Regions from separate parts of the Hahella aquimaris genome, predicted to be linked through region 1. Evidence: predicted binding sites of a transcription regulator. Region 1 holds the regulator's gene; each other region holds the start of a gene.

Evidence for each region. Region 1 encodes sigma-54, which starts transcription at its own class of promoters, with help from an activator protein. Its sites were predicted from a motif close to TGGCACNNNNNTTGCTNT; they were not measured.
Region 2: O5O45_RS12395 (PEP-CTERM sorting domain-containing protein) is a predicted target of sigma-54. The motif match lies at 3,554-3,571, and genes of this name have one in related genera.
Region 3: O5O45_RS11750 (PEP-CTERM sorting domain-containing protein) is a predicted target of sigma-54. The motif match lies at 3,528-3,545, and genes of this name have one in related genera.
Region 4: O5O45_RS15025 (BON domain-containing protein) is a predicted target of sigma-54. The motif match lies at 5,200-5,217, and genes of this name have one in related genera.

What each region holds. Positions count from the first base shown of each region.
Region 1 covers NZ_CP132203.1:269,029-276,305, forward strand. The annotation lists gene mgtE (magnesium transporter) at 1-330, opposite strand, end outside; gene O5O45_RS01355 (HPr family phosphocarrier protein) at 568-837, opposite strand; gene rapZ (RNase adapter RapZ) at 932-1,792, opposite strand; gene ptsN (PTS IIA-like nitrogen regulatory protein PtsN) at 1,819-2,283, opposite strand; gene hpf (ribosome hibernation-promoting factor, HPF/YfiA family) at 2,290-2,598, opposite strand; gene O5O45_RS01375 (RNA polymerase factor sigma-54) at 2,714-4,210, opposite strand; gene lptB (LPS export ABC transporter ATP-binding protein) at 4,333-5,058, opposite strand; gene lptA (lipopolysaccharide transport periplasmic protein LptA) at 5,055-5,579, opposite strand; gene lptC (LPS export ABC transporter periplasmic protein LptC) at 5,563-6,141, opposite strand; gene O5O45_RS01395 (KdsC family phosphatase) at 6,146-6,682, opposite strand; gene O5O45_RS01400 (KpsF/GutQ family sugar-phosphate isomerase) at 6,682-7,277, opposite strand, start outside.
Region 2 covers NZ_CP132203.1:2,769,546-2,776,822, reverse strand. The annotation lists gene O5O45_RS12420 (hypothetical protein) at 149-415, shown strand; gene O5O45_RS12415 (hypothetical protein) at 433-861, shown strand; gene O5O45_RS12410 (substrate-binding periplasmic protein) at 1,023-1,790, shown strand; gene O5O45_RS12405 (transposase) at 2,007-2,237, shown strand; gene O5O45_RS12400 (hypothetical protein) at 2,470-3,339, shown strand; gene O5O45_RS12395 (PEP-CTERM sorting domain-containing protein) at 3,621-4,367, shown strand; gene O5O45_RS12390 (BON domain-containing protein) at 4,489-4,809, shown strand; gene O5O45_RS12385 (OmpA family protein) at 5,052-6,494, shown strand; gene O5O45_RS12380 (DUF1840 domain-containing protein) at 6,667-6,975, shown strand; gene O5O45_RS12375 (PRC-barrel domain-containing protein) at 7,191-7,277, shown strand, end outside.
Region 3 covers NZ_CP132203.1:2,579,829-2,587,105, reverse strand. The annotation lists gene O5O45_RS11770 (Crp/Fnr family transcriptional regulator) at 112-819, shown strand; gene O5O45_RS11765 (DUF7482 domain-containing protein) at 825-1,355, opposite strand; gene O5O45_RS11760 (copper chaperone PCu(A)C) at 1,446-1,913, opposite strand; gene O5O45_RS11755 (hypothetical protein) at 2,121-2,606, shown strand; gene O5O45_RS11750 (PEP-CTERM sorting domain-containing protein) at 2,736-3,470, opposite strand; gene O5O45_RS11745 (ImpA family metalloprotease) at 3,911-7,006, opposite strand.
Region 4 covers NZ_CP132203.1:3,396,158-3,403,434, reverse strand. The annotation lists gene O5O45_RS15045 (diacylglycerol/lipid kinase family protein) at 1-799, shown strand, start outside; gene O5O45_RS15040 (metallophosphoesterase family protein) at 806-1,633, shown strand; gene O5O45_RS15035 (L,D-transpeptidase family protein) at 1,750-3,429, shown strand; gene O5O45_RS15030 (M15 family metallopeptidase domain-containing protein) at 3,414-4,343, shown strand; gene O5O45_RS15025 (BON domain-containing protein) at 4,476-5,114, opposite strand; gene O5O45_RS15020 (substrate-binding periplasmic protein) at 5,642-6,382, shown strand; gene O5O45_RS15015 (hypothetical protein) at 6,478-6,840, shown strand; gene O5O45_RS15010 (hypothetical protein) at 6,889-7,277, shown strand, end outside.

The DNA of each region.
Region 1 (7,277 bases):
CGGCAATTGCTGTAACAAGTCGGCGAGGTCGTCGACTTCGAAGTCTTCGGCGATCTCAATAACGTCCTGAGCATTCATTTCGCTGAGGAAGTCGGAACGAATTTCATCGCTCAGATATTGAAGAACTTCGCCATCCAGTTCGTCATCGACTAACTGCCAGAGTAACTTCCGCTCATTGGGCGGAGACGATTCCAGTAAGTGGGCGATGTCGCTGGGGGATAGGCCGCCGTTCAGAATGCGCGCGACCTGCTGCAAAGACCCGCTTTCCAGCGCTTCCGCAATGGAGCGCATACGGACCTTGGCAGTGCTTTTTTCGGTCGCTTGAGGCATAGACTTACATCCGCGTTTAGGGCGGCCCGCAACGGGCAGCGAGGAAATTGCCGGATTAAATACAGAGACGGGCTCTGCGCCGTTGTGGCGCCAGTATAAGCGAGCCCACTATAAAGTGTAAGTTAAGACGAAAAATAGTCTAAGGAAAATCAGGGAATTGTCTTACTTTATTCAAGCGGTTTGTATTGTCTGGTATGTTTGGAAGGGATGGGGCGAAGCGCCCCGAAAGCATTAGGGTTATTCACCCTCTCCGAAATAGTCCTCGATCAGAGCCTTGATGGCGTGAAAGGCTTCCTCTTCGTCCGGGCCTTCTATTTTCAAAGTGAGAAGCGTTCCCTTGCTGGCGGCGAGCATCATGACCGCCATTATGCTTTTTCCGTCAACTTCCTGGCCTTCTTTGGCTACTCTGATCTTACTGGCGAATCGGCCGCTGGTGGACACGAATTTGGCCGCCGCTCGGGCGTGCAGGCCAAGCTTATTAATAATAGTGACTTGTTCCTGGATCATGGGGCGCGATGAATATAAAAGATTGAAATTTCCTGAATGTTGGATTCAGGCCGGTTTAATTGTTAAGCGACAGTGGCTTCTTATTGTTAAAACCTTATTGCGCCAGCTCTTTGTGGCGCACTTGGACATTATCATATTTTTTCTTGAAATGCTCTCCCAGGCACTCGCAGATATAGACGGAGCGGTGTTGCCCGCCAGTACAGCCGATGCTGATCGTCATATAGGTGCGGTTGCTGTTCTGGAAGTGCGGAATCCAGGTCTCAAGAAAGCTGATGATGTGCTGCAGCATCTGTTCCGGTTCCGGATGCTGCTTAAGGAATTCAATGATTTCCTGATCAGTGCCTTTATAGCCGCGCAGTGCGGTGTCCCAGTAGGGGTTGGGGAGGCAGCGTACGTCAAACACCATGTCGGAATCCGACGGCACGCCATGCTTGAAGCCGAAAGACTGAAAGAGCAGAGCCAGCTCTTGGGTTTTGTGTCCGATAACCCTGATCTTTACCTGATCTCGTAACTGGTAAATGGAGAGGTCGCTGGTGTCTATGTAGAGGTTCGCCAGGGTGGCGATTGGCTCCAATAACTGCTTCTCTTTGGCGATGGCTTCTTTCAGCGATGTGCTTTTACTGCTGAGCGGGTGCTTGCGACGCGTTGCATGAAATCGTTTGATCAAGGTGGCGTCATTAGCGTCAAGATAGATGATTTCCACATCGATATTATGCGCTTGCAGAGTGGCGTAAATGGACGGGAAGTCCGATAAGTCCCTATAAAGATTACGGGCGTCTATGCTGACGGCGAGCTGCTGGTTTTGGGTTTTCCCCTGATCCAGCACCTCTTGGGTGAGAGGCGAGAGGAGACCGATAGGCAGGTTATCGATGCAGTAATAACCCATATCCTCCAAGACATGGAGCGCCGTACTTTTTCCGGAGCCTGAACGACCGCTTACGATAATCAGCTTCATGTCTTCCTCTTTCCATCGAAGCTGGATTATTTCTCCAGCACCCTCCTGAACAGGGTTTCGTCGTTGTCACAGTCGCGCAGGTGTTCGCAGAAGCGACGGTCATTGAATTTCTGGGCCAGTTGGCTCAGTAGGTCCAAGTGTTCGCTGGTGGCCTCCTGAGGCACGATCAGAACGAACAGCAGGTCTACGGGTTCGTTGTCTATGGCGTCAAAAGGGATCTTGTCCTTGAGTGTAATCAAGGCCCCTATGATGCGGTCGCAGTTTTCCAGGCGGCAGTGGGGTATTGCGATGCCCTGGCCGATACCAGTGCTGCCGAGTCTTTCACGGCAGATCAGGTTGGTAAAAATGGCGTTCTCGTCCAAAAATGGAAAATGTTGCGCAATCAGATTGGCGATATATTCGAGAACGCGCTTCTTACTCGAGCCCGACACCCCACAGCGTGTGAGGGCGGGCGAGATAATTGACTCAATAGTTAGTGTGGTTTGGGCCATGTTCTGTTATCTGGCGGATGCGCCGTGCATCCGATCAACGTGCTTCTCTTTGTGTTTGAGGATCTGGCGATCTAATTTGTCCACCAGTGCGTCAATTGACGCGTACATATCTTCGTGTTCAGCATTGGCATGCAGGTCAGCGCCGCTTATGTGCATGGTTGCTTCTGCAATCTGACGCTGTTTTTGAATGGAGAGCGTAACTTGGACATTACTGATACTGTCGAAGTGTCGTTCGAGCTTGTCGAACTTGTTGTTAACGTAATCTTTCAGTGCTTCAGTTAACTCGACTTGATGTCCGGTGATGTTCATTTGCATACTTTGCTCCTAATGCCAATATACGGTGCATTATGAATTTTGCACTTCCATGAAAAATACTAGCACATCCAGTTTGTGACTATTTGATTTAAGTCTTATACCTGTATTCCTCCTTTTAAATTAATCGCTTACGTTCATTGGAAGGCGGAATGGAAAGCGCCTCCCGGTACTTTGCGATCGTGCGACGGGCGACGTTGATGCCCTGTTCGCCAAGCAGCGCAGCAATTTTGCTGTCGCTCAATGGTTTCTTCGGTGATTCCGCCGCAACTAACTTCTTGATAATAGCTCTAATAGCGGTCGAAGAACACTCGCCACCCGTGTCTGTGCTGACATGGCTGGAGAAAAAGTACTTCAGCTCAAATACGCCGCGAGGAGTGTGCATATATTTCTGGGTGGTCACCCGGGAAATGGTTGACTCATGCATCTCCACCGCCTCCGCAATATCGTGCAGCACCAGCGGCTTCATCGCCTCTTCGCCGTACTCTAGGAATCCTTGCTGATGTTCGACGATTTGTGAAGCGACTTTCAACAGAGTTTCATTACGGCTTTGCAAGCTTTTGATAAACCAGCGCGCTTCCTGTAACTGATCGCGCAAGTAAGTGTTGTCTGAGCTGTTGTCCGCGCGTCTCACCAAGCCCGCATAGCCAGGGTTGATGCGGATCTTGGGGGCGATTTCCGGATTCAGCTCCACCAGCCACCGGCCATTGTTTTTTTTGACGATAACGTCAGGAACCACATATTCGGTATTGCTTTCCTGAATGCCTTCGCCCGGTCTTGGGTTCAAACTTTGAATCAGCTTTAGTACTTCCCGCAGATCGTCTTCTTTCAGGCGGCTGCGACGCATTAGTTGGGCGTAGTCGCGGTTGCCAAGCAGATTGATGTAGTGGCTGACCACCAGCTTGGCTTGACCTAGCCAAGGGGTGTCTTTCGGCAGTTGATTCAGCTGGCTCAGCAGGCAATCCTGCAGGTTGCAGGTGGCGACACCGGGAGGATCGAATTGCTGGATACGTTTTAAAACTGCGCATACTTCGTCCAGCTCAATTTCTTCTTCCCCCTCAGTTTGCAGACCGCTATGAATTTCATCGGGAGTGAGGGAGAGATAACCATCAGGACTGACTGCATCAATAATCGCTACGGCGATCATGCGGTCAATGTCGGACATGGGGGTAAGGTTGAGTTGCCAGAGAAGGTGGTCTTGCAGGGTTTCGCCTTTGCTGTTGCGGGACTCGAAGTCGTATTCGTCATCCTCGCCGCCGCTGTAGTTGCTTGATCCGCTTTGGAAGACATCATCCCAGGCGGTATCGACGGGCAAATCGTTCGGAATGGAGTCGGACCAGTTGTCCTCTTCAGCGAACCCCCCTTCATCCATGCCCGACTCCTGCGTTCGTTCCTTGCTGGAGTTGTTGGCGAGCATGTCGCTGATCGTATCGTTCTGAACGTGGTTGGGTGATTCGTCCTCTTCAGACACTTCCAGCATGGGGTTGGACTCAAGCGCTTGTTGAATCTCCTGCTGTAAATCCAGTGTTGAAAGCTGCAAAAGTTTTATTGCTTGTTGCAGTTGCGGGGTCATGGTCAGCTGTTGACCCAGCTTTAACTGCAATGAAGTTTTCATAACCATCTGATGCTTACCACCGATTCAGGCACAGATCTTGTGAGTTTTTCATAGTTATTAGGTGCTTTAATCCTAAGCTCTTGAGCCTTGAGGTCCATCTGGGATGGAGACCGCCGGTTAAACTAAAGTTTGAACTGGTCACCCAGATAGACCTCTCTAACCTTTGGGTTGGCAAGGATATCACTTGGGGCGCCGCTTGCGATAATAAATCCTTCACTGACAATATAGGCGCGTTCACAAATATCCAAGGTCTCGCGCACATTATGATCTGTAATTAAAACGCCGATGCCGCGCTTTTTGAGATGCTCAATAATCTGCTTGATATCGTTGACGGAAATAGGGTCCACCCCGGCGAATGGTTCATCCAGCAGGACAAATTTTGGCTCTGTGGCCAGCGCGCGAGCGATTTCCACGCGTCGACGTTCGCCCCCTGAGAGGCTCATGCCAAGGCTTTTGCGAATATGGGTGATGTGAAACTCCTGTAGCAGTTCTTCCATTTTTAGTTTGCGCTCCTTGCGGCTGAGATCTGCTCTGGTCTCAAGGATGGCGTAGATATTGTCCTCCACTGACAGCTTTCTGAAGACCGATGCTTCCTGTGGCAGATAGCCGATGCCCTTGCGCGCTCTCCCGTGCATAGGCAGGCCAGTGATTTCCGCTTCGTCAATGAATACGCTGCCTTTGTCGCTGGGGATCAGTCCTACCACCATGTAAAAGCAGGTGGTTTTTCCTGCGCCGTTAGGTCCGAGGAGGCCAACGATTTCGCCGCTGCGAATTTCAACGGACACATCTTTTACAACAGGCCGTTTTTTGTAGGCCTTGGCCAGATTTCTGGCAGTGAGGGTGCTCATTGTTTATTAGATTTGGGCGGATGATAGATGATTTCAACCTGCTCGGTTTGATTGCCCGATGAGGCTCCCTTTGCCGTGACTAAACGCTTGTCTGTGAAATAAATGATTTCTTCGCCTTCCACTGAGCTGTTGTCCTGAAGAATGCGCGCATGGTTACGCATAACGACTTTACTCTGGCTGCGGTCATAGTCCATGTTTTCTGCGTAAGCGTGGGTTTCAGTTTGTTTTTCTTCGTCAAACTGCACCAAATGAGCAGGCTTGCCGGTTGCTTGGAAGCGACTGATGCCATTGTCATCGGTGTATAAAATGACTTTGTCCGCCTCAATGCTGGATTTGCCTTGGGTAATGACGACATTGCCAATATAGGTGTCGATGCCTTTCTGGCCGTCTCTCTCCCAGCGACCGGCTTTGATGCGCACTGGTTCATCGCTGCCGTTAAGAAGGTCCAAAGCATGGCTTAACGGGGCGAAAATAAAGCCCAGCAACAGCGCCACGGTGAATAGTTTACTTGGGTTGTGCATAAACGCCGGTTACCTGAGAAAGTAATACAATAAGCTTTTTATCAATGTCCGCCTCCATTCCGACAGCGGTTAACTGATTGATATTTGAAGTTATCTTAACGGGTTGATCGGTGCTGATAAAGCGTGACTTGTTGTTGTAGTCAAGCGCTTGCGTTTGCATGAGAATCGGCGCGCCGTCGTTGGATGCGCCATTTACCTCTACATCTCCACGCAGTTTCAAGGTGTCCTGCTTGATAAGCAGTTCGCCCTCCAAAGACTCTACATGCCAGCTTTTCTCCCCTTGCTGGAAGATTTCCAGGTTGGGGCGCGTCAGTACGCCAGTGTCCGTATCGGGGTAGTGCTTCGCCAGTTGGCTTTGCAGGCGGCTGGTGAGTGCGCCTTCTTTGTTGTAGGTGGTGTAAACCGCGTTGATGACAAATGCGTCAGGCTCGTCTTTCAGGAGTGACTCTTCCTCGAAGAACGGGGCGCTTGCTTCGTCCTGATAGGCGACTAGATAAAAAACCAGAAACGCCGCCAAAGCCGCGTAGAGCCACTTGCTGTATTGTCTGAACAGTTCTGTCATGAAGTTATAAATAGGCTTCCAAGGAGGTGTGGAGCAGGCCTTTGGCCGCAAGAATCATATCGCTTACTTCCCTGACTGCGCCTTTGCCGCCTTGGGCGGAGGTGCAGTAGGCGGCATGTTGGCGAACAAACCAGTGACCGTTCGGCACAGTAACGCCAAATCCGCAGCTGCGAATCGCCGCAAGATCAGGCAGGTCGTCGCCAATATAGGCGCATTCATTCAGCTCCAAACCAAGCTTGTCACGAATTTCATTGAGCCCGACAAGTTTGTCTTCGCGGCCTTGCAGTAACTCTAAAATGCCCAGGTCGCTGGCTCTTTTGGCGACCATGGCTGACTTGCGGCCGGTGATGATGGCGACGGTTACTCCAGCTTTTTGCAATAGTTTGACGCCAAGTCCGTCGAGTATGGAGAACGGTTTGAATTGCTCGCCAGATTCGCCGAAGTAGAGAGTCCCATCCGTCAGAACGCCGTCTACGTCCAGGGCCAAGAGTTTAATCGGCTGTAAAGCCAGGATCTGTTGTTCGGTCAACGACGGCGACATCAAATGACTCCTGCGCGTAGCATATCTTGGGTGTTGAAGGCGCCGATGACTTTATTGTCAGCGTCGACGACAGGCAGGGCGTTGATCTTTTTCTCTTGCATCAACCCCAGGGCTTCTGCGGCGAGCATGTCTTTGGTGACAGATCGGCAGTTTGAGGTCATGACTGTATCAATGGCGCTGCTGCGTATATCAATGTTTTTGTCTAAAGTGCGACGTAAATCTCCGTCAGTAAACACGCCTAGCAGCTTGTCATTCTCATCGACAATACAGGTCATTCCCAGACCTTTCTGTGACATCTGCAGTAACGAATCACTTAGTGAGGCGCCTGATTTGACAACAGGAACAAATTCGCCCGTATGCATGATGTCGGATACCTTTAGAAGTAGTCTGCGTCCCAAAGCTCCGCCAGGGTGCGAGAATGCAAAATCTTCCGCTGTAAAGCCGCGTGCTTCCAGCAGCGCTATCGCCAGGGCGTCTCCCAATACGAGACATACAGTGGTGCTGGAAGTGGGAGCGAGGTTAAGGGGGCAGGCTTCTGTGACGACACTGGCGTCGATGTTGGCTTCTGCGATTTGAGAAAGTGTGGAGTTTGGGT
Region 2 (7,277 bases), 2.5 Mb from region 1:
CAAATAGATTTGTCTGCAACGACAGGGCCTGCACATGTCAGGCCCTGTCTCCCGCGGCTAGCCGCCTGACTATTAACATGTCAATATCATTGCCATATTAATAATAACGCGAAGTAGGGTAACAGGGGCGCGCTGATAGGGCCACACCATGACGATGCCAAAGAAGAAGAGCCGGATAATCACCGTGGATAATGTAGAGTACCGCTGGAGAAGCAGCGGTAATGATGGCTGGCTGGACGTTTATGTCGAACTGGCGGAAGCTCCTGGTCAGTTGCTGTATGAGCAGATTCTCTATGGCTCTGATCTGAGCGACTTCAGCATCACCCCTGCTTACGTGGCGAAACTCATCAAAACTGCATTGGATCAAGGTTGGAGCCCAGCCCAAAACGGCCCCGACTTCCGAATTACCACCTAAATAGAGGCGTTTAAAACATGAAGAAAGGGATAGTCTGTCTGGCGTTGTTGTTATGGGGCGATATCGCCCACGCAAATGCTCAGGATGATGAATGGGAGGCGAAAATGGACGCCATCGCCAATCAGGTCTGCGTCGACATACCGCAGGAGTGCGTGGTGATTTATAGCGCCTACGGGGAGGACGCCAAAGGGATGCCGGTTAATAACCTGCACGAAATCGCTGTAGAGGGACCCGTTATTGTGGTGCAACCTCATGACGTGTTCTGGGGGGAGGGAACGAGCTACCAGAGTAAGCTGCTGCAAAACCCAACCTGGTTGGACCTGGCCAAAACAGCGAACCAGATGATTCACACTACCGGCGACCACCACCATGTCTATCTGGAAGACTTCGAAATAGTTGGAACGAAGGATGGAGTAAGTTATATCCAGTTACTGATGGGGTCGTAATCGCTATTGGTGTTTCGATAGCCAAAAAAATCAAGCAATCTGTCGTGACTTTGTTTGCTGCGGGCCATGTTCCGGCGCGTTATGATTCGCCATTGGTTGAGTGCGCTATCGCCCTAAGCTACTCTTAATCAACGAATAAAATTCTAGAGAATGTCGGCTGCATGTTTAAAACGATATTGTTGTTTTTGTTTGCCTGGGGGATCGCTTGTCAAAGCATCCGGGCCGAAGAGAGGGAGTATCGTTTTGTCACGTTGGAGTTTCCTCCGCTGGAGTTTACCGGGGAGAATGGCGAGCCCACTGGCGTCGCTGTAGAGGTGGTGCATCGCATTATGGCCGCCTTGGGGTTGCGGGTCAGCATTGACGTGCATCCCTGGAGCCGCTCTCTGGATCGGGTGCGCAAAGGGGATGCGGACGCCATATTCACCGCTTACAAAACCCCGGAGCGGGAGCAGTTTCTGGACTACTCCAACGTGGTGCTGATTCCCCAGGTTATTGCGCTGTACGCCAGGAAAGACTCCCCCATTAATTTCAATGGCGATTTGCTCGCCCTGCAGGATAAGCAATTCGGCGTGGTATCCACGATCAGCTACGGCGCGGTGTTTGACCAGATGCGTAATCAATTGAGAGTGCAGCGCGTCGAAGATATTGAGCAGAATTTCAAGAAGCTGATGTTGGGGCGAATTGATGTCCTGATCAGCAATATTTACGTTGCGGACTGGGAGCTGAATAAAACCGGCTTCAACAAACATATCTCCCGGTTGCCCTTGGAAGTGGAGCGCTTGCCCAGTTTTATCGCTTTTTCCAAGGCGCGGGGTCTGACGGCTTTACGCGATCGTTTTGATAAGGAACTGCTAAGACTGAAGGAGAGCGGCGAGTTCGACGCCATTGTCGCCAAGTACGATCTGACGGTGCCGCCGGATATTCAATAGCTTAAGGAACCTCTGAATAACTCTCAGAGTCAGTCATAATACGGCTGCCTAACTCTGCAGGAAGACTTTCCATGGAGTAGATGACTTTCTCCGAAGCCGAATAGCAGAATTAAGAAGCTAAGACCCGCCGGGAAATCTTTCTGGAGCGGATGGATAAGCTGATTCCCTGGGAACGGCTGGAGAAGAACGTCGCCCCCTATTATCCCAAGGGTGAGAATGGCCGGCCGCCGTATCCGCTTTGCTGGCCTGCGCCTGTCAGATCGATTGCCGGATGAAACCGCGATACTCCATTTTCGTCACCTGCTGGAGCGTCACGGTTTGAGCAAAGCGCTTTTCAAAGAAGTGAACAAACAACTGCAGAAGCAAGGGCTGATGATGCCGGAAGGCGGCATCGTGGTCGCTGCGATTATTTCCGCCCCGAGTTCCACCAAAAACAAGAGCGTTTAACGCGATCCAGAAATGCGTCAGGCCTAATGTATGGTTGCGCATTTAATGGTTGAATTCAGGGCAAGGGATTTCCTTATATCTTATGGGGAGAAACCTGATAAATAATCCCGTAATTGCCTGATCCATTTTATATGCTTTAGCAACTAAACTTCCTTCTTTAAGAATGGGTTTTTAAGAGGGGGAGATTATCCTTTTAACATTTAATCATTATCAATGAATGGAGTCTGTCTCGATGGAAGAACAAAAAAATCACCATGTTAATGGGAGAGATAATACTGCATTGCCTATGCTAGGTAGGAATAGAATGGCGTCTCGAAAAAACTCATGGCTTTTGTATACAGGCGCCTTTCTTTTTCTTGGACATCCGTTAACCTCCTATGGCGCGTTAATTACTCAGGACTGGACTTCAAAGGACAAATCCAAAGCAACTGTTACGCTTCGGGGAGGCGAAAGCATAAAGCTTCCCAAAAAAGGCGGCGGAGAAGTCACAATAGCATGTAAAGGGGCTGTCGAATGCTCACTAACGCTAGCTGATTTCAAAGATAAAAAAGGGAAAATTACATACGATACCAATCTCGCTGGCTTGCAGGCGATGTCGGGTACTATCGACCAAGGATTGGCAACATTTGAGATTACGACTACGGGTGACTGGGAGGGGTTGTTTTCTAGTAGCACTGTTACCGCGAGCTTAATTGACTCAACTGGCTTTAACGCAACAGTGGGTCTTCCAGGGGACCAGATACCGCAGGGCGGAGCAATTGACTACAGCACAAGATGGTTTTCAGAGGACGTTATCGGGTTAGATCCTGTCACATTTGATGAAATAACACTTGGCGATTTTTTTCTAGACTCAGTCAGCCCACTAACGTCATTTGAGTATGATGTACTTGACTCATCAATGCCGATGTTAGCGGCTACGTTCACAATTGGTGAACAATATCGGTTTAGCACAGGTTTGGAGATTACCGGTGAAGTCACAAAAGAAATGATTGTGCCGGAACCTGGAGGACTAACTCTATTGGGTATTGGGCTGCTTTCATTATTCGGGCTTTCAAGCAGAGAACTTAGGAGCTCTGCTCGTGGCGTGTTGCAAAATATTTAATCGAAAATGGGGTGTTGTTATCCTTAAATATTAGATGTGTATTTGAAATATAATTATAGATCTGCGATTTAATGTATTATTTTGAGGCTTTTTTGTTGTATTTTTGATCTGTTTTTCTAAGCTTAACAGTTTTGTGTCAGTAAATTTGTTAAATATAAGGTTGCAGGTTATGGCTGATCTTATTCCGTGTTGATAATAAATGAGTAAATGTTAATGGCATGATCGACGCCATTTGGAATGGTCGCTGTACTAATCTTTTTTGAAATTTAAAAGGAATTGTTATGAACGCTATAATAAAACAGGCACTAACTGTATTGGCTCTATGTATGGCTACAATCAGCGCACAGGCTGTAAGTATTGATGATGGTTATAACGGTGCGGGTCTTTCGTACAATGGCGATGTACTTGGCAACCCAGACGTTTACCAGATCACTCATATGGAAGTAACTTACGACAGCGCTAATTTATATGTCTCTGTATTTACGAATTTTTTCGAAGGGGCTGATTCCCTTGATTATAAGTATGGTGATTTATTTATCAGCACTAATGGTTGGCGCCCCCACGGCACAGCGGCAAATCGCTACGGCGCTGATGACGTTAGCAATGGCGAGCACTGGGAATACGCGCTCGATACGGATACCAGCGATTTGTACAGCATATCTGAAGTCGATTATATGGATCAGTTAGTACTATCAGGCCCAGGAACAAACTTTCGTCACAATCAGGAGGTCAGTGTTAACACATCTAAAGCGACCATGGTGGCAGGTGAAACGTCAAACGCTGACTTAAGTGGAGTGAGCTCTACGGTAGGCGCGCCAGGGGTTATCTCTTACACATTGACTCTGGCGGACTTGGGGATCATGGACCTTAGCGTGTCCACGGCTTTGGGGCTGCGTTGGACGACCACCTGCGCCAATGATGTAATCGAAGGAGGGGTGAGCGTCCCTGAGCCAGGAGTCTTCGCTATCTTTATGCTTGGTTTCTTAAGCTTGGCGCTTTCCCGTCGTCAAACAACCCGAGTCAGATAACTTTCTGGCTTGGGCCGCAAAGTTCGGAGCCTATGGGTAAGTGCGATAACGCACCGACCACCGTCGTTCTCGATTGTATGCTCATCACTCCAATGTGAATCAGGTAACAGGAGACGCAATCATGGACAAAAATAATGTTGAGGCCGAAGAAGCTTCGCCAATGGCGGCCACAAATTCGGCAAGCCCGAATAAAGGCGACAACAGCTTCATTAAAGACAGCTGGATAACCATGAAGGTCAAACTATCTTTGTTTTGCGCCAAGAAGGCGCCTGGGCTCAGCATCGGAGTTTGCACGAATGACAGTGTGGCGACATTGACCGGCCACCTGCACAGCGCTGGCGAGCAGATAGCGGCTGTGAGAGCCGCCAAGAGCGTCCGTGGAGTAAAAAAAGTAGAGACGAAAGACCTGACCTTTGATCCCGATGTCGTCATGAAACATTAGATGCCAGGAAAACTCGGCTCCTCCCTCCCTGTTCAAGGAGCGCTGTCCAGAGCGCAGACGATTATCACTCAGCACTGATCTCTGGCGGCGCTCTGTAAGAACCAGCGCTTTTTCGCCTCAGATTGGAAAAGACGCTGACGGCAAACCAAGCCTGACGACGACGCAAGAAGCATGTTTATCGAATAGCGATTGAATACGTGGCGCGAGGCAGTCGCCCCCACCCTTAAAATGGAGACTCTGATATGAAAAGAGTAACTGCATTTCTCACTGTGACCACATTAACCTTGGGATTGGCGAGCTGCGCAAGTCGCACCTTGCTTAGCGATCAAGCCGCCTATCAACAATATCCCGTTCTACCTGAGCTACATGCCCAGCTAACGCAAGGGCAAGCTGATGATTTGAACGTATTTTCTCCGCAGCGTTTTAGTATGGCTTCCAAGTCTTATCAGGACGCTCTTAATCGGGGAAAAGCGGGCGACTCCAAAGCGGACAGTCTCGCCAAGCAGGGGCTGGCGACACTGGGTGAAGCCAGAGAAAACGCTCAACTTGCAGCCTATCATCTCGATGAGGTGTTCGCCGCCCGGAAGAAAGCCTTAGCGGCTAATGCGGATAAAGTGACCCCGGATGTCTTTCGCCAAGCTGAAAGCGGTATGGTTAATCTCACCGGGCTGATCGAGAAAGGTAAACTGGAAGAAGCCAAAGCCGGGCGCTCGGATATCGCCAAGCTTTATTCGAAAGCGGAGCTGGCCGCGTTGAAAGGAAATATCGTGGATCAGGCCCGTGACGCCATCGCCGCCGCCAAGCGCAGAGACGTTGATGATCTGGCGCCCAGGACCATGGCGTTGGCGCAAGAGGAATTTCAACTGGCATTAAAGACCCTGGACGCGGATAGAACCGATACGCAGAGAGCGCAAACTCACGCGCAAAAGGCGCTTTGGAACACGCTGCGCGCAGAGCATATCGCGGATATGATCACACACTTTGATGAATCGGATTTCAATGAAGAAGACAAAGTGCTTTGGTATCAGCAACAGGTAGCAAATATTGTCGCTCCTGTGGTGAGCGATGCCTCATTTAATCTGCCTAATAAAGAGTTGGTAAAAGATTTAAACGCGCAATTAGTGAGTATTTTAAATAAAAACGCCTCATCGATGGTTGCATTGGAGAGAGCAAATGATAGAGCGCTGAACATGGCCTCCGAAAAAGCGGATATCCTCACTGAGCAAAAAAATGCAGCGCAACGGGATCAGGCGATTAAGGAAAAGTTCATCGCCATTCAGTCGCTTTTCAGTCAAAAAGAGGCCGAGGTTTATAGGCAATTGGATAACGTGTTAATACGGGCTTACGGCTTTAATTTCCCTTCTGGAGAGAGTGAAATACAGGGGGAAAACTATATTCTGGTGAATAAAATCATCGAAGCGATCCATGAATTTCCGGGAGCCGCTATTGTGGTGACGGGGCATACCGATGATCGAGGCAGTAAGAATATGAATCAGCTGTTGTCCGGCCAACGTGCGGAAGTCGTTGCGCGCATTCTGGCGGAAATCGGCCGCATACCCGCCCAGAAAATTTCGGTGCAAGGATATGGTGAGCAGCAGCCTGTCGCCAGCAATGAAACCGCTCAGGGCAGAGCCAGCAATCGCCGGGTGGAAGTGCTGATTGTGAACCCCGAAGACTTTGAGTAATAACCTGATTCCTCAAGTCGACGTCTGTTCAGACGTTCTTTGGCCGCTATTTCATATTGGTGGTAACCAGACCAACTGTCTGTATGGTGGCGTACATCCCCTAAAGGCCACTTTGTTGAAATAGCAAGGGCGGTGCAATAGAGCCAGGCGACATAAAAGGGAGAACGCCTCTATGCTGGTAACTTTTAAAACAGACGCTTATTCCAACATTACTTTGTTTGGGGATATCGCACAGACATTCCTCAAGATCATGGGGCATAGCGGCGCCGTACCTGGATCAATTTCCGCCGCCGAGGCGCCCGCAGCCCTAAACCGGCTCTCCAGGGCGATTGAAGGTGAGCAGTTTTCGACGCCAACAGTGGAGGCCGCAAATGATGACGATGACGAGGAGCCGGCGGTGAATTTGAGAAATCGGGCTTTGCCGCTCATTGAACTTCTGAAGGCGGCGGTGGACTCAGATGCCGCCATCATGTGGGAATAAGGAAGGAGAGTCTGTGCTGGTAGACGGGCTAATTTTGAAGTGCTGGGGCGATAGATATAAAAGCCTGCGCCGGAAATGACGTAAGTCCTGACGCGGTGGCTTGTGTGCGCTGGCGAACCGACGTCAGCGTTAGTCTGAGCCAGTATGTACCTACACTTCGGCGTAGTGTCAGCGGCGGCGTTTGAGGTATTCCGTTATCACCCAGGAGACAGACAATGCTACGCACCATCAAAGATTTGGAGGGCTATGCGATCGGGGCCAGTGACGGCGGGATTGGTCAAGTCAAGGATTTTTACTTTGAT
Region 3 (7,277 bases), 2.3 Mb from region 1:
CGACGGTCACTCCAACGATAAACGCGCAATTGACAACGAATTTTTGTAAGATCAGAGCCTGAATCGCGCAAAATTTCATTGCCATCAACCCAAAATAATAAGCGCTGCGCCATGCCTGACAAGCTGTCCACCCACGAGTATTACGACCTGCTAAACCGCGGAGCCTGGTTTCGCGCTATTCCTGAAGACTTAAAGTCAGACCTGCTGAATCTGTCGCAAATGAAAGCGCTTCGAACGGGGGAGTTTCTGTTTCGACGCGGCGACAAGCCTGCCGGTATTTACGCTGTGGTGAAAGGTTCGTTAAGAGTCACTGGCGTCAACGAAAGTGGCAAAGAGGCGATTCTGGCCTTTGTGGAGCCCCCCAACTGGTTTGGAGAAATCGCCCTGTTTGACAGACTGGACCGCACTCACAGCGCCCTGGCGGAGACCCCGACGACCTTGTTGCATATGCCGCAAAAAGGTCTGGAAACACTGCTGGCGGCGAAGCCGCATTTCTGGCGGGACTTCGGTGTGCTGCTTTGTTTCAAATTGCGCCTGGCGTTTCGCGCGGTGGAAGACGCCACGCTGCTGCCGGCGCCTTTGCGATTAGCGCGCCGACTGGTGGTGATGGCGGAGGGCTATGGCGACTTCAGCGGACAGGCGCGACGCGTGATACACATTCAGCAGGAACAATTGGGGATGATGCTGGGGGTGTCCAGACAGACGGTTAACCAGATATTGAAAGAACTGGAGCAGAAAGGGCTTATCGCCACGTCCTATGGTGAAATCCAGATCCTGGATATGGATGAGCTGAAGTCACAGGCAGGCATGCTGGAATAGCGCAATCACCATTCGTAGCGGTCAATGCGTTCGCCCTGGTATGGCGCCACGGGGCAATTCACCACAATGTCTGTACGATGAATTTCCAGCTTTCCCTGACTCTCCGCCACGAAAACCTGCTCCTCAGATTTCAGTTCCACGGGAGTAACGCCGGCTTTCCAGACGACCTCATACATTAGCCATAAGAGGCTGTATTGCATATTGACGCTTTGCGAATCCAAAGGCTCTGGCGCGGAGGGAAATATGCTGGGCTGCTCGAAGTTTCGGATCCGATAGACCCTTTCCAGAACGGTACGGACCTGAGGCGGTTTGGGGTAATCTGGGATCGCGTCTTTCAAGCGGGGAGCGTAATTAGCCTGCATTTTCTCCGCCATATCTTGATCGGAGACGTCCGTGGTGATGTAGTAGACGCGCTCGCCGTCGTACCAGGCGGGATGCACCGCCAGATTAATATAGGCGTTGTGTGCATTGGTATATCCCTGTCCCGCACAGCCGGGCAGGGCGAGGACGAAGACCCATATGGCGGTGCGCAGCATGACCAACTCCCTTGTTCGCATTCCTTTTCAGTGTAGACAAGGACGCGCTATTACGCCTGAATGAGAGTAAGGGTAGAAAACGGAGTCGTGTCAGGGACCCTCGTAAGAAATAGGTTTGACTTCAAACTCCACGGAAATCGCGCCGCCATCGGCAAGGTTCAGGGTGACGTTGACATGGTCGCCGGGAGTCAGCGGTCGTTGACGTTGCATCAGCATCAGATGCATGCCGCCGGGGGCGAAAGTGACATGGCTTGCCGCCGCCACATCAAGACCTTCTCCCATATGCTGCATGCTCATCTGACCGCTGTCGTTGACAGTCTGATGCATCATGACATGACCAAAATCCGCGCTTTCAGCGCCTGTTATAGTGATAGTCTGGTCAGATGAATTATTGAGGGTGAAGTAGCCCGCCATGGGAATGGTTCCCGGCGTAAAACGAATCCAGGCGTCGCTGGTCTCAATCGTCTTTTCCCCTTCATTTTGCGCGGAGACAAGAACTGGCGAGGATATCAGGGTGGTGGCGAGAAGAGCTTGGATCAGGCTTTTTTTCATCATCATTGAGAGATATCAAGTACGGTCACAGTATTGAGGCGGCTAATGATCTGGGTATTCAATCGGAGTTCAAGCCTAACACAGGGCGCTCACTGAGAAAATGTAGCGTTAACGCGGAGTTATGCGTCAAATTGTCGCTGGACAATTTCTGATCCGAAAGGCACACTGCGCGGCCATATCCTTCCCATCATCAACGCGAATGAGGTTTTGACGTTGCAGTTCAAGCGTTATTGGGTGCGGGGCGCAGCATTGCTCGCCTTGGTGTTGTTTTTGGCGTCGTTAAGCCTGTTGCGACAATGGTTCCCCAGCACGGCTTCTCTCGATATCGATCAATTCAAGAATATTCATTATATGCAAGCCACTGAATGTGCGCCTGGACAGGGCGAATGTCAGGTATCCGTAAACGAAGGCGATGTACGTTTCTCATTCGGTGATGAGCCAATTCATCCTTCGCGGGCGTTTCCGATTCGTCTCCAGTTACAGGGTATAAACGCGGAGCGAATCCGAGTCGACTTTGAGGGGGCTGATATGTACATGGGGTTGAATCAGGTCAAACTAACGCAAACTGCTAATGGCGTTTATCAAGGCGAGGGCTATCTGCCTGTGTGTATTACCGGGCGTATGCAGTGGCGAGCGACTGTCTTCATCGCCAGAGAAAGCGACACGCTGGCGCTGGTGTCGGAGTTTGTCACGGAGTAAGTAAAAACGTCCCTGTTCGGTTGTAGTTGGGAGTGGTGTAATAAGAGTGTAAAAAAACTCTACACTCTTCGCTGCGCCCTACACCTGTCACCCTGTTCTTATCGACTTACTTATACGAATCTGCAGAAATCAGGCTTTTTTACGACGGAGGCCCAGGCTCACCAAGCCTAATCCTAACATTGCCAACGTGCCAGGTTCCGGAACGCTTAAACCGCCTTCAATCACATCGTTAGCGCAAGTGGCGGCCCAACGGAGTCCCAGTGAGGTGGAAGAGCTCAGGTCAGTGATGCCCAAATCCGCAAGAGTCAATGTATAAGACAGGACGCCCATAGTTCCGACGGTGTTGCTGACGCCACTTAAATCTACACTGGAAGTTTCGCCGGCTACCAAAGTGGCTTTGCTGGTGTTAACGGCGACTTCCTGATTTTTTCTAACGCTGCTGCTAGTGCCGGAACTGACTAGCTGATCCATGTAATCAACCATGGACAGGCTGTAGAGATCGCCGGTAGAAGTGTCTAGAGCAAACTCCCATTTTTCACCATTGGTGATGTCATCGTCTTTGTAACGATCCGCTGCGTTGCCGAAGGGACTCCAGCCATCGACGCTAATGAATAAGTCACCATACTTGTGTCCGTACGAATCCGCGCCTTCGAAGAAGTTGGTGAATACGGATACATAGAGGTTGTCGCTGTCGTAGGTGACTTCCATCCGATCAACTTGATAAACATTGGGATCGCCAAAAACGTCGCCGTTGTATGAAAGGCCTGCCCCGTTGTAGCCATCGTTAATAGTGACTGCGTGTGCGCTGACTGCGGCTACGCTCAAAGACAGCGCGGTAAGGGCGTGCTTTATTTTTGAGGTCATAACCAACTCCTTTTCTTTTAATTTGTTTAGTTAGGTCTGAGTACATCACCGCTTTCTCACGCATTGGCTGTGCCAAAAATAAATTAACCTTATTTTTCAATGTGACAGATAGTCATCGAATAGTCCGTATTACCTAATCCGTAAAATTTACTGACATACAAAGGGGGGAGTCTGGGAAAACAGACATATCAAGACGCTTTATGATGCTTCTATAACTATATGAAAAATAGAGAATTAAACGATGTTCATAAAATGGCGGGGCGCTTTTACATGTCAGTGAGATCGGACAGGCTAACCCGGTTTTTAGAGGGTGGAACTATAAAATAGCTGACAACTGTTCGTTATATCGGACATCTGCGCTGGCGTGGTCGAAGAGAAAAGCGGCGCTTAGCGCCGCTTAAATAACCATCTGGTACTTGTCAGGATGACGGAGAAAGGTTTTACAGGCTGGGCCAGGTTTGCACGCCGTCCACTAAAATGCTCGACTTATCCAGGCCATAACAGAACTGGTCGCCGCCAGACGCATAGTACTTGCGGGGCGCCACAGGCAGGCTGAAGGAAGCGACCTGGGCTGACGCCTTGGCGCTGAACGGCAGCGCCCACATGGACAGGTAATCCCGGAAATCCAGGCCCGTGGCGTAGGACGCCGCGACGGTCATCCAGTCGTTGCTGTTGATGCTTTTTGCTTCCGCCAAGCTGTATTGAGAGAAGCCAAGATTGCTTCTCGCCGCCGACCAAGTCTCTTCGCTAGCTAATGCCGCATTGAAGTTGCGGTCGAGGATGTGCAGTCTGGGCAGCAGGTTCCAGCCGTCATTCAGTTTGCCCTCGCCCTGAGCGGTCATCATCATCTGTATGGTAATGCCCGCGCCGTTGGACCAGCCGGTTAACTTCTGGCTTTGCACATAGGCTTGAGGGTCGGATTTACTGACGGAATCACGCAGCACGTTGAACATGCTCTCAAAGGGCAGTGACTGACAGCTCGGATTTTTGCCGGTATCAAGGTAGTAATGCGACTTCGAGTAATAGGAATATGGATTGGTGCTTGCATGTCCTTCCCAACCATTGAAGCGGAAACGCCCGCGCTCTAGGCCATGTCCTAATTCGTGGATGTCGCCGTGCCCGATTGGGCTGAACTCCCAGTAAGCGTCATAGGGATTGCCGGAGCAACCGTAACCGCAGGTGGCCTGATCCGCATTCATGTGCTTCACGATATCGATATGCTCTATCTCCAGGCTATGCGCCGCCGCGAAATCGTGTATCTCCGCCACTACGTCAATGCCCGGGCCTTTGAAGCCGGCGAGAACATGAGGGAAGTTATGAATGTAACGCATGGTTCCCGCCGCTAAAGCTGCGCCGGTTTTCCAGTTTTCGTCCTGCATGGACTTACGCATTTTGTCTAGCTTGGAGTGCACTTCGAAGCCCGGCGTTACGAGTTCCGCCCAGTCATAGTCGCCCTGAGCCAGGGCCTGCTCGAAGCTGGCGTTATCTTCTTCGCCGTTCCAAAAGGGATGTTCGCCCACGTTCTCGAAACGGAAAGAAACATTTTTACCGTTGCTCCCAAACTCAATTTGCACAGGGCCTCCGTAAGTGGAGGTAAAGGTAATGCTCTCGCCGGACTTGATACAGAACTTCGGCGTCTGCAGGAATTTCGGACGGGTATATCCGTTCTTCTCAAACTGATGGGTGGCGCCGGAACGCTGTGTGTTGACAAAGATGGACGTGGCGACGTCGGCGTTGTCCAGGCGTGTCACTTTGACCGTATGACCGGGCAGGGCGTAGACGCCGGCGGCGCGGAAGTAACGTTTGCTTTCCATCTCTATGGTTTTAGTGACTGGAGAGACATGGTCGAAGTTGCTGCGGCTGAAGTTGCCCATGTCTTTCTGTGCCGGATTCAGTGCGCGATAGTTGTAGACTGAGTAGTCCGCGTACAGTGATTTCAGGAACGCATTATCTTCCGTCGTAATCTTGTCCATAGGATAGGTGGCGCTGGCGCGGTAGTGGTCGCCCAATAACGCCAGCAACTTCTGATAGCGTTTACCTTCGTTGGCGAAGATATCCGTTTTACTCTTGTCCAGGTTGGACATGATACTGCGTACTTCGTCTGCGCCTTCAAAGAAACCGGCCTTCAGGCCGCTGACGGCGGAGCAGTTTTCGCCATCGCAGGCGGACCAATCGAAGGCGTAGTCTTCGCTTTCAAAGTGGGTCAGCATGGTCTTTACTTTCGCAACGCTCTCTGGGATTACGCCCATATCGTCGATGGAGTCATAACCGCTCAGATACAGTCTTTTCCAGTAGTTGTCCTCTTGGTAAGACACGTTAAACAGTGTGAAGAGTTTGCCGCCCAAGCTGGTTAAATTACCGTCCCAGTGTAAATACAGTACAGGCGTTCCCTTGGCCATGGCGGCGGCAACCGTCGCAGTGACGGCGTCAACATCCGCTTCTTCGCTTTTTTGGGAAATAATCAGCAGGTCAGGATTTTCATTGAGGCAGTTCGCCAGCTTGGCGCCATCACAATCTCCCTGTGCGTTGTAGCTGACGCTTTCGCCATAGCGCTGATCCAGCCACTTGCGCACGCCGCTGGCGTCATGAAACCAGTAGCTTTCATCCATTTGCGCCATGACCAGCTTCAGAGGCTGGGTGTCGAAGTTATTTCTACCGGTCAGCCACACGATGGCGTTCTTCATGAACTGATGCATTTGCTCATTGGCGCTGCCGCGATCACGCATGGGATTGCCGCCGAGGACCATGTAACGCGCATCGTCTTCGCCGATGACGCCAAAACCGCGGTTATAAACGGTTTTTCCTTCATTGGCGGCATTGGATATTAAAATGGCTTCGTTCTCGCCGAACATGGCGCTTAATTGCGCCGCATCGTGAGTTGGATCCCAATCAATGGCGGTGAGGCTATCGCTTGTAGCGGTTCCATCGGTATTCAGTTGAAATAGATCGATGCGGGCCTGAGCAAAGCGGGTGCGGTTATTCTCTATGGTCCTTAACGCGGCGGACGCCAGATCGCGGCTGTTTTCGACGACCATTGCATTGCCCGTGCGAATAGCTTGCTCTACTGGGTTGAAGGCGACTTCCAGGTCAAACTTCAAGTCGGCGCTTTTTTTTCCGTCGGATACGCGAATGACTATGCCTTTAGCCATGCCCAAGTCATCTGCGTCAGGGGAGCCTGAAACCTTGCCTGTAGCGGCGTCGATTGTCATCCAGGCGGGACCGTTCATTAACTGAAAAGAGAGCGTATCGCCTTCCGCGTCGCTGACGGTTGGGGTGAAGCTGAAGGGCTCGCCTTCTTTGGCGGCCGGGCTTGGAGTTCCGGAAATAGTTGGGGCCTGATTGTCGTCCGTATCGGAGCTGCCGTCGCCGCTGTCGGACCCTGTGTCGTCGGAATTATTTCCGCCGTCAACTTCTGCTCCATTGTCGCCGCTGCCGTTATTGCCGCCGGTCTTGGCGTTGTCGTCAGATCCGCAGCCGGTCAAGGCGATGGCGCTTAACAGGAGTATCGATCCGGCTAAAGGATGAAACCGCAACATCTTATATCCTCGTTTTCTACATTGGCGTTGATCAAAAAACCCGCAATATTACGTTGGCGTAGAAACGCGGGCCATAAGTGGCGTGACAACAATTATAAAATGTGAAGGCGCGCCAATTTATATGTAATTATTTGTGTATTTATGTTTTATTAAATTACTGTTTTTGAACCAAACTTAACAAACGGTCTGTAAACGCATGGTATTGATGCGATATTTAAAATATCGCATTTAAAAACAGATAATTAGAGAGATATAAATAAAGAGTTAAAGA
Region 4 (7,277 bases), 3.1 Mb from region 1:
TCAGGGCATCGGCCTGCAGGAAACCATCCGCAGGGCGGCGCAGGAAGCGAGGCAGAACCAGGCCGTTCTGGTCGTGGTTGGCGGAGACGGCACGATCAACGCCGCCTTGCCTCACATCCTGGAGCAAGGGGTGACCTTCGCCGTTGTTCCCGGCGGCACTTTCAACCTGTTTGCGAAAGAGCATAAGTTGCCGGAGAACTTTGCGGAAGCCCTGGACGTCGCCCTTAATGGCGTGGTTAAGGCGATTCCTTTATACCAGGTCAACGACATACTGTTCGCGGTTAACGCCAGCTTGGGACTGTACCCTCGTATTATTCAGGCGCGTGAATCTCATCAGAAGCGATTTGGGCGGTTTCGCTGGGTGGCGTTTTTGTCAGGCGTGTGGACCTGCCTGACCCAGGCCAGGCCGCAACGGATGAAATTAACGTCGGAAGGTCTCTCCCGCGCCATCAATACGCCGCTGCTGTTCAGCACCATCAGCCATATGCAATTGGAGCTGTTGAACCTGCAGGATGTGAAAGCGGCGGATGATCAGGGTTTTGTCGCCATTGTGCTGAAAGCCAAGGAGCGTCTGCAGTTGATGAAGTTGCTGGGGCGTATGGCGTTAGGCATGCCGGAGAGTCCTGAGTATTATGAATATATGGTTTGTCGGGAATTGGAAATCAGCTCTCACCGCAAGTCGTTGCGGATAGTGGTGGACGGTGAGATTCGTAAAGTATCGACGCCCGTGAGGATGCGGGCGCTGCCAAGCGCCGCTCTGTTCGTGGCCCCGCAGAAACCAGAGAAAAACGCCAAATGATTCGTTATGCAGATTATTCAGCTATCTGATCCCCATTTCGGAACGGAAGACTGGAGCGTACAGGAAGCGTTGGTGAAGACCCTCAATGACATGCGCCCCGAGTTGCTTCTGTTTTCCGGCGATATTACCCAGCGCGCCACCCGCCCTCAGTTCGCCGCCGCGCGGGCCTTTTTGGAGAGAATTGAGGCGGAACATGTACTCGCCGTGCCGGGAAATCATGACATCCCTCTGTTTAATCTCTGGAGCCGTTTGACGGCCCCATATAAAAAATATTGTGAAATCTTTGGGTCTAATCTGGAGCCGGAATTTGAGAATAATCTGGCGCTGGTCGTAGGAGTAAACACCACTCATAAATATCGCCACGTGGATGGGGAAATCAGCCCGCAAAGAGCGGACGCCGTGGCGCGCCGTCTGGCCTCCGCGCCTGACAAACTGCGGGTTGTGGTGGCGCATCACCCTTGTCAGGTGGTGCTGCCGTCCGACCAGAAAAACCTTCTCATTGGCCGCGAATATGCGTTGAAATCCTGGATCAAAGCTGGGGTGGATCTGGTGCTTGGCGGCCACATTCACTATCCCTTCATTTTGCCTCTGCGAGAAAGCTTTCCAGAGGCTCCATCGGGTGTTTTCGTCATGCAGGCGGGGACGGCGACGTCGACCCGTATTCGCAGCGGAAAACCTAATTCTTTCAATCGCATAGTGGTGAGACGTGACCGTCGTCTAACGCTGCTTGAGCGTTGGGATTATGACTCTGCGACAGAACGTTTTCGCGTCGCCTTGAAGTTTTCACCCTGGGCGAACGAACCCTCGCGCCAGGTTCAGGCGACCTCCTGCTGAATCAGCTAATATAGATAGTATTCATTCAACCGCTTATAATGGCGCCCGTTATAAAGCCGGCCCCGGTTTTTAATATCTATCTGGTAAGACCGCTGAATCTTAAGGAGTAGAACCAAGTGACGTCTGTATTACCACGCTGGACATGGTGTTGCATCTTGTCCCTGTGGGTGACGATGACCCAGGCGAGCCCGATCGCAGGCTTGCCGTCGCAATTGTTGGAGTGGGCCGCCGGCCAGCCATTATCTTTTCCCTCTCAGCAAAAAATGCTGCATCCCGCCGAAGTCCGGCAGATTTACGATATGAGTTTATACAAGCCCGTTTGGTTTGCGGATGAAACCTTGACGGAGCGCGCCTATGCATTGGTAAGGACGTTGGAGCATACCGATCAGGAAGGCTTGCCGTCGCAAAGATACCACACCTCGGTGTTGTCAGAGCTGTTGGGTCAATATCGGGCTGCGCCAGAAACGTTTGGGCGCGCATTTGAGTTGGAGTTATTACTGACGGACGCCATGGTGGCGCTGTCCAGCGACCGTCTGACCGGCCGCTTCGACCCCAGGTCGATCGATTCCGTCTGGCGTGAAGAGCGCACAACCGGCGAACTGGCGCCTCGCCTCTATCAGGCGATTGCAGAGGATCGTCTGTTGGAGGATATGAACGCCATGGTGCCGACGCCGGAAGTGTACAAAGGTCTGTCGCAACTGCTGACGGATCTGCGCGAAACGGAAGCCCAAGGCGGTTGGCCCATGGTGTCCTACGGTCCGACGCTGCGGCCTGGACAATCTGATTCGCGAGTCATTGAATTACGCCGTCGCTTGATCGCCAGCGGCGACATGGAACGGCCTGTGATCGATACCTCAGCGGGCGATGATGAGACCCTTTTTGATGAGGGCCTGGTGAAAGCCGTTCGCTTTTTCCAGCAGCGTCATGGCCTGAAACCGGACGCTATCGTAGGAAAAGAAACCCTGGCGATGCTGAATACGCCGATTTCCGAGCGTATCGAACAGGTGCGCAGCAATCTGGAGCGTCGTCGCTGGACGCCAACGAATCTGGGCGACCGTTATGTGGTGGTGAATATCGCCGATTACCGCCTGGATCTGGTGGATCACGGCCGCACCGAGTTAAGCATGCGTGTGGTGGTGGGTAAGCCTTACCGGCGCACGCCCGCTTTCAGTGGTTTGATGACTTATCTGGTGGTGAACCCACTGTGGGAGGTGCCCACCCAGATTGCCGAAGAAGATATGCTGGAGCGTTTTATCGAAGACCCGGAATTTATCAACAAAATGGGATTCAGGGTATACAAAGGCTGGGGACGGGAAGAGGCTGCGCTCGACCCGGAAACCATTAACTGGGAAGAAGTCAAAGGCGGCAAGTTCCCCTATCGGCTGCAACAGGCGGCGGGCCCGATGAATGCGTTAGGACGTATCAAGTTTATGTTTCCCAATGAATTTAATGTGTATCTTCACGATACGCCGAGCAGAAGCTTGTTCTATAAATCACAACGAGCCTTCAGCTCAGGCTGCATCCGTCTGGAGCGGCCCCTGGAATTAGCCGCTGCCTTGATCGGCAGTAAGAGAAAAACCGGCATTGAGCTGGACAAAATACTCGCGTCGGGAGAGCCGACGACACTGCGTTTACCGAGCCCGGTTCCAGTGCATCTGCAATACTGGACCGCCTGGATGGATGACTCCGGCGTAGCGCAATTCCGTAAGGATGTATATGGAAGAGACGCCCGACTGCAGATGGCGTTTGAAGGAAAGACGCTGGCGCCGGAGGATAATGAATGGTTAGAGCACTAACGGTCATTACGCTCTGTCTGCTGATGACCCGTGCTTTTGGATTTGAACCCGGTAAAGTCGACTTCAGTATCAGCTTCAAAGGCGAAACCAGTGACTATCGGGTTATGTCCGCATTTCTACAGGCGTCAGAAGAATTTGTCTTCAAAATTAATCTGCCGGAGAGCGAGCAGATTGAAATAAGCGGCCAGGGCGATGTCGTCAAGGAGCCGGGCGATCGTTATCGCTGGAACGCTCCTGCGCATCCCGGGGTCAGTCGCTTGACCATTCGCAGGCCATCCACTGGGGCGCAAATCACCTTGAACCTGTTTGTTCTGGTGCCGGCGAACCAAGTTGAAGAGGGGATGTTGAATGGCTATCAGATAGGTCACTATCCTAGTGAGGCCTATCTCAATCAGGCTATCTATCTTCCGCCTCCCGGTTATCTCGAAGTCACCAAGGACATGCTGGATATCGAACTGACGCCAAATTATCGTTTGGAACAGTTTCTATGTCGGCAACCCTCAGAGTTCCCCAAGTTTCTGGTGCTGAGGGAAAAGCTGCTGCTCAAGCTGGAGTATTTGACAGAGCAGGTGAATGTGGCGGGTGTGCCGGTTTCATCGTTCGTTATTATGAGCGGCTTTCGCACTCCGTACTACAACACTTCCATTCGCAACGCCATGTACAGTCGCCATCAGTGGGGTGGAGCGGCGGACGTCTTTATCGATGAGGACCCCAAAGACGGTAAAATGGATGACCTGAATAAGGACGGTAAAGTCGACAAGAACGACGCAGAATATCTGGCGCAGCTGATTGAGCAGTTTGCCGAAACGCCGGAGTACAAATCCTTCATTGGCGGTTTGGGCGTATATTCCGCCAATAGCTACCACGGGCCATTTATCCATGTGGATGTGCGAGGCGCAACGGTCCGGTGGTAAGCCGGGACGCGGAACTGTCGTCCAATATGGGCTTTGAAGCAAATCTGATTGTTATCATTCTGACAGCGAAAAAAGCCCGAAGCCGTGAGGCTTCGGGCCCTGTTGACGTCTATGCGCATGGAATGCAGTTATTTAGTTGATCATCAACTTGTTTTTAACGGAATCCACATTGTCGACATTGCTGGCGAGTTTCTCGGCAAGGTCCTTCTCAGCCTCTGAATCCACCGCGCCATTCAGCGTTACCACGCGGCCCTCTGTATCTACATCTATATCAAGACCGGCGACCGACTCGTTGGCCAGTAGCTTCATTTTTACCTTAGCGGTAATAGTGGCGTCAGCCACGGAGCTTTTAAAACTCTCGTTATCCGCGTTTTCCTTCTTGGCCGGTGTGGAGGCTACCTGCAACTGGTTATCCACATCCTTGACGCCTTCTACGCTCAGGGTGATCTGTTCCGCCAGCTCTTTCTCCACCTCTGAACTGACTGTTCCCACCAGGGTCGCGTTGGAGCCGTTTACGGATGCGTCAATTTCGAACGCGCTCAGGTTCTCGTTGAACAAAATGGCGGTTTCAATCTTGCCTTCAGTCCAACCGTCCTTGAAATATTTCTTCGCATCTGCACTCATCTCTTCCGCTTGCTGACTAACAGTCTCTTCCGTTTTAACTTTATCGCCAGCTGCGTAAGCGGGGGCCACGGTCATCGCGCCAGCCAGGGTCGCAGCAATAAGAGCAGCATAAGCAGGTTTCTTCGTAAAAGTTTTTGGCGTCTTCATAACGATCTCCTTTTCTATCTTTTAAAGTCCCGGTTCTCTTTCGAGACCGGGTAACAGGTCTCTATGCCTCGTTGTCACTTAAGAGATTGCTAGAAGCGTGCCAAGTTATTTTTACGGATTTTAGCGCTTTTTATGCGCATATTGTCGCAATATTGCGCAACTCTCTCGTTTGATTGGTAATCTTGGGTAAAAGGCTTGCAGAACTTACAAAGTATTGGGTTAGCTTGATCGACTGGAGCGAGCGCCTCTTTTAGGTCTGCTAATTACCTGAGTAAAGCCGACTTCGGCGCTTGGTATCGCTTTGGCGGATCAGTTGTGTCGGTGTCAGGCGCGTACGAAAAAATCGCCACTACTGCTATATTGGTGATAATAACCATAAGCGAAAAACGCCCTCTGGTATGACCCTTCCACTCAGTAATCAGCGCATAGCCAAACGCCACAGCAAGCCTCTTTTATTCCTAAGAGACTCCTGTTTGCGGCGCTGCTTTAATCGAGTGAGGCCTAATAATCTGTTCTATAGCGTTATCGTGCTAGTAGTCTGTCTTGCTTTATTCCGCGTCGCTGAAGCGGCGGAGCGCCAAGTGGTGCTGGCCGCGACCGAGTACCCTCCTTATTACGGTGAGCATTTAGAGAGTAAGGGGTTTATTACGGAGATTATCTTCACCGCCTTTCAACGAGTCGGGTATGACGTGGAAGTGAAGTTTTTACCCTGGAAAAGGGCGTATGGTATGGCGCAGGCGGGGGATTTTGATGGGGTCTACACTGGGTGGTATCGAAAAAACAGGGAGCAGTGGTTTGAGTATTCAGACCCTCTTCCAGCTAACGAACTAGGCTTTTACGCACTGAAAGAGCGTCATATTTCCTATGACGCACTGATTGATTTACAGCCATACAAAATTGGCGTGGTGCGGGGCTATGTGAATCCCCCTGAGTTTGAACAGGCCAGATTGGATACCATAGAGGTCACCGAAGATCGCCAGAATCTTCTTAGCCTCTCCCGCGGCTGGATTGATCTTGTGCTGATTGATAAGTTTATGGGGCAGTATATTATCAACACGGAATTTCCCGACTCCGCCAACAAGTTCATCTGGCTCGACCCTCCGATCAAAGTGGAAAATCAATACCTGATGTTCTCCAGGAAAACGAAGAACTTTATGAAAACCTCCCAAGACTTCAATCACGGCTTAAAGCAATTGGCGCAAGAAGGTAAGATTGATGCGATTATTTCCAAGCACCGTTTGCTCTGGGTAACCTCAAAAAGAGAGTGAAAGACGTTCGCTTTGGGTAATGCGTAACGGTAGTGAGCGTGCGAGTCGTTATGCTTTCTGGCAACAATCATGCTGAATAGGACGGATTAACATAAGTGGACATTGAACTTACCGCTAAAGAAAAGCTGGACGAGCTAAGTGAGCGTTTGGGATGCAAGCTCGAAATACGAAAGCTCTGGCCGGATGAGTTTAATCCAGGCTTTTATTTCCGGTTTTATGGTTTGGTCGCCGATACTGTGCTAATGAAGGTCGAAGTGGTTGGTTCGTATTATTTTGGACTGCGAAATGGCGAAAGGATTGAAGAAATAGATATCTTTCCTTTCGTCAATGGAGAGAGAGTTTCCCCGTGTAATACCGAACATTATCTGTGGATGCATCGCGGCTCTATACGATGGGACTCTGTCGAAATGGGGTATGAATGCAAATACTCTATGGCTGAGCTGCTGCTTGATTCCTAATATCTGGTTGATGATCAATATGCATAGTAACCTGTATGTGCTTTTAGTATGTCTGAAATAAAACCGAATAGAGTAAAGGCGAATAAAGAGCTTTGGCCTGAAACCATAAAAAACTCTCATGACTTCCATAACCCACTATTTGATTTTTATTACGACAGTCAGTATGTGTGCAGGAAATGTAAAAAGACGACTATCTGGTCTGCGGAGCAACAAAAGTACGAGATAGAGGTGCTGAAAAAAGATTATTACGGAAAAGTTCTCTGTGAGCCCTGCTACGAAAAATATAATTCACTGAAGGGAAGGATTCGTGAGTATGAAAGGTTGTGGTTGATGGAAACGGAATCCAGTAAGGCTCATGCAGGGTATATAGCAAAATGGCTTGCTGATATTCAGGAGTTTAAAGCATACACAGATAAATATAGCCGGGGCATGGAGCA